One region of the Paraburkholderia agricolaris genome, then DNA from elsewhere that is predicted to be linked to it. Evidence: riboswitches for the same ligand, from Rfam matches in the RefSeq annotation. Region 1 holds a riboswitch; the other holds the start of a gene.

Region 1 (2,198 bases):
GTGTGTAATCGGCTGCGCGGGATCGCAGGCGAGACCTAGCGCGTTCATTTCCGCGAGCACGGCGGCCGCATGGTTTGCTGCGATATCGGGCAGCAGGACGCTTTGCCAGGGCGTGATGCGCAGCGTGCTGTTGCCGTGCTGTTGGGAGAGTTTGGCGAGGCGGTGCAAGGTGGCGGCGTCGAGGCGTCCGAGAGGCGGTTGGCCGCCCGCGTGCTGCAGGCCCACGACGCGTTGAGCGTGCGCGCCGAGCCGCAGCGTGGCATCGGCAGGCGTGCCGCGTTGCCAGTGTGCGAGCGACGCGTCGCGTGACAGCGGGAAATCGATGTACTGACGAGCGTGCTGCAAAACGGCGTCGATGGAATGCGCGGTAAGCAGATGACGCATGCGCGTGGCATCGGCGGCGGCCAGATCGAGGAACGTATGCAGCAGCGCGCGAACCAGGCCGGTGACCTGCGTAGGCAGTACGGCGCCGAGGGCGCCAGGTTTCGCGTTCGTCTCTCCAGCGGGGCAACCGGCCAAGCCGAACACAAATCGCACGCCGTCATCGGCTTGCGTCGCCGCCAGCCAGACATCGTGCGGATGATCGACTCTCGCAAGGCGCTCGCCGCCGTCGAGCAATAGCGCGAATTTGGGCGACAGCGCCGCGAAACGCGCTTCGGTTTGCAGCAAGGCAAGCAGTTCGGTGCAAAGGGGCCGCGTGTCGAACAGTGCAAATGGATCGCGCCCGGCAGTCGGACTCACCATCACATTGCGCACGTCGTCCGCCGAAGTCGCGAGCAGCAAACTGGCAGCATCTACCGCAGCGTTGGCTGGAATCGGTCCGACAGCCGGTCCAAGGCCCGCGTCGACGAGTGCCGCGATCAGTGCCGTTTCATGCCCGCCTTGTACAGCATGCACGCCACGCACCTGCAGATTCGCGCGATTGGTCAGCTCGATTACACCGCTTGCATGCCGCGTGCTGGCCTCGGCGATCGCGATGGCCTGTGCGGCGCTCAACTCACCGCCGGGCAGTTTGATCCGGCAGATCCCACCGTCGCGCGCGGCGACGATGCGCAGCAGCCCCGGACACGCCGAAGGCCGCAGCGCGAGCGCCGCGTCGGGTAAAACAGTGGAGGGCGAAGCTTGATTCAAGACGGACACCGGGTTGAGCGTCGCGCGATGGCCCGAGCGCCGCCCTTACGGGCATTGCTGCGGCATCGGTACACCCCGCCCGATGGTGGCTGGCACGAACAGTCTGGCCGGCAGGTCTCCTGGCTGGCAGGTCATCGTCCGCCGCCGCCTTCCCGGTCGAACCAGTGGCGCGCAGCGCAGGCGGACTCGCTGCATACAGTTGCGGGGGCAGCCACAGCGACACTGTGTTCCCTCTTCGGCCCCGAAGGGCACCGGCGGCTGTATTATGCCTTTTTTCGAACAGCACAACGAGGCTGGACGCTTTGACCGGCGTGGCACAGCGCAATATTTGACGATACAGAATGAGGATGGATGCATGCCGGCGTGGCTGACTGTGGTGGGCATAGGCGATGACGGCTTCGCCGGTTTGGGGCGGCCCGCGCGGCGTGCTTTGCTGGAAGCGTCGGTGGTTTATGGCGGCGAACGTCATCTGGCGATGCTGCCCAGGCGTCTGGCTGCGCGCCGGACGGCATGGCCGAAGCCGTTCGATCTTGCACCTTTGCTGGCGGAGCGTGGTGGGCCCGTGTGTGTGCTGGCGAGTGGCGACCCGATGCTGTTCGGCGTCGGCGCCACGTTGGCGCGGCAATTGCCGACCGGTGAATTGCGGGTGCTGCCGGCGCCGTCGTCGCTATCGCTAGCGGCTGCACGGCTGGGCTGGCCGTTGCAGGATGTGGCCACGGTTTCGCTAGTGGGGCGGCCATTGCCGGCGCTGAATGCCCATTTGTACGACGGCGCACGCGTGTTCGTTTTGAGCGCTGACGGGCGTACACCCGCAGCGCTGGCTGAGTTGCTGAACGCGCGCGGTTTCGGCGCGACCCGGATGAGCGTGCTGGAACATTTGGGCGGCGACCTGGAGCGGTGTATCGACGGACGCGCCGACCAGTGGTCCGCGGGCGACGTGGCGGCGCTGAACCTGGTCGCGCTTGAATGCCGTGCAACGGAAGGCGCGCCGCGTTTGCCGTTGACCACCGGCTTGCCCGACGACGCCTTTCGCCACGACGGCCAGTTGACCAAGCGCGACGTCCGCG
Region 2 (2,198 bases), 1.0 Mb from region 1:
TGAAATGCGAGGCCCGTCGTCAGTTGATGATCGAGTTGCCGGTCGGCGCCGCCTGCATTGTCGTACGACAGATCGGACTTGTGATACAGAGCGAACGCGGAGAGCGACCAGTTGTCGTGTGCGTAGCCGAGTCGCGCGTCCACGTCCTGCGCGTGGTACGGATTGCGGCCGTCCTCGTGACCATAGGCGTACGGCTGGGTCGCATCGATCCCGGCAGTGTTGTAGTCGTGCAGGCCGAGCGAGTAGGTCAGCCCCGAGAGTGCGGAGAGCGGACCCGTGGACGGGATACTGCCCGACGTGCGGAGCTGTGTGTCGAAGGTCTTGTTCGAACCGCCGCCTACCGAGACCGTGGTCCGATTCGGCTGATTGGATGCATGGTTGGTGAATAACTGTATGACGCCGCCCATCGCGTCCGCGCCGAACGAGGCGGCCGCCGGTCCCGAGATCACCTCGACGCGGTCGAACGCGGAGGTTGGCAGATCGGCCCACGCAGCTTGCCCGGTGGTCGAGGAACCGACCCGGATGCCGTCGATAAACACCGCGACCTGACTGGCCGACGAGCCCCGGATGCTGACCGCGGCGGAAGAACCTGGTCCGCCGCTTTGCGAAATGGTGACGCCAGGCAGCGTGGCGAGGGCCTGCGTGATACTCGGATCGGCTGGCGACAGACGGTCGAGATCGGCGCGCGTCAGGACCTGAGTGGTGGCGAAGCGTCGGTCGAACGATTGCGGCAGATGTTGCGTGTCGCCGCTGACGAGAATATTCGGCAGCGTGGTTTCTGCCGGAGTCTGCTCCGGCTGCTGCAACGACGTGCCGTCCGCGGCCTGTGCAACCTGCCATGCCGAGACGGTCAGGGCGGAGGTGATGATGAGTTGGCGGAACTTCATGATGAGATGTGTTCGTTCTTGCAGATTTCTGTGGGTAGAGGGCTACGGGGCTAGGGGGCCAGCAGGCCGTTTAGCCGCGTTCAAAGGTTTAACGTCTGGCGCAACAGGCTTCCAGTTCGTCGTAGCGCTTCATGCGATAGGGGACGAACGAGCCAGGCCAGGCGGCAATCCTGAAGGCGGCGAAAGCGCTATCAATGGCGATGACGCGCCAGCGCGAGGTTCCCCTTGTAGGGAACCGGGTTGAACAGCAGTGGACATGACAGATCCTGAGGCTTGGGCTGTCTTTGCAGCGGGCGACCGCTCAAGAGCGGTGCTTGCACATCGGGACACCCCGCCCGGTGCGGCTGCGCAGACCTCGGTTCGATGGCAGGTCTCCTGGCTCACGGGTCAATGTCACGTGCCGACCTTCCCGGTGCTCTGCTCCAGTGGTCATGAATGGCACGGACTCGCCGCTTACAGTTGCGGGGGCAGCCGCAGATTCGGAGCATGGCTGCTCGTACTGCGTTCCCTTTTGATCCCGGTAACGGGAACCATCAGCGCGAAGCGTACCGATGCGTCGTGGTGGCCGTCAATCACTACGGCGTTGGCGGTACGCTTCCTGTTGTTATTACGTCTGGCTTACTGGGTTGCGAGCCTTTGCCGCAGTGCCCTGGCGGCCAGCACCATGTTGGACAAGGCGGCTTCCGTCTCCGGCCAGCCCCGGGTTTTCAGGCCGCAGTCGGGGTTGACCCACAGACGCTCGGCGGGGATGACCTCGCATGCGCGTTCGAGCAGCCGCTGCATGGCTTCGACGCTCGGCACGCGCGACGAATGGGTGTCGTATACGCCGGGTCCGATTCCGTTCGGATAGGCGAACTCGCCGAAGCCGTCGAGCAACTCCATCGAAGAGCGGGATGTCTCGATCGTAATCACGTCCGCATCCAGCGCGGCGATCGACGGCAGAATGTCGTTGAACTCCGAGTAGCACATATGGGTGTGGATCTGCGTGGCGTCGGAGACGCCGCCCGCTGAAATCCTGAAGGCCCGGGTCGCCCAGTCGAAGTAGTCGGACCAATCCGCCTTATGCAGCGGCAAGCCCTCGCGGAAGGCGGGCTCATCGATCTGAATGATGCGGATGCCGGCCTTTTCGAGGTCCACGACTTCGTCGCGAATGACGAGCGCCAGTTGGAGCGCCGTGGTTGAGCGCGGCTGGTCGTCACGAACAAACGACCATTCGAGCATGGTGACCGGTCCGGTCAGTACGCCTTTCACCAGGCGGTCGGTCAACGACTGCGCATGACAGGCTGCGTCCACGATCATCGGCTCGGGCCG

The links. Region 1 has a riboswitch for cobalamin ahead of cobG (precorrin-3B synthase). Riboswitches for the same ligand answer to the same signal wherever they lie in the genome.
Region 2: it holds a riboswitch for cobalamin, as region 1 does, so the genes downstream of both, GH665_RS33890 (TonB-dependent receptor domain-containing protein) here and cobG (precorrin-3B synthase) in region 1, are expected to answer to the same signal.

Annotation. Positions count from the first base shown of each region.
Region 1 is NZ_QPER01000002.1:1,771,694-1,773,891, forward strand. It holds gene cobG (precorrin-3B synthase) at 1-1,140, opposite strand, end outside; cobalamin riboswitch at 1,224-1,402, opposite strand; gene cbiE (precorrin-6y C5,15-methyltransferase (decarboxylating) subunit CbiE) at 1,487-2,198, shown strand, end outside.
Region 2 is NZ_QPER01000002.1:2,818,262-2,820,459, reverse strand. It holds gene GH665_RS33890 (TonB-dependent receptor domain-containing protein) at 1-887, opposite strand, end outside; cobalamin riboswitch at 1,236-1,437, opposite strand; gene metE (5-methyltetrahydropteroyltriglutamate--homocysteine S-methyltransferase) at 1,506-2,198, opposite strand, start outside.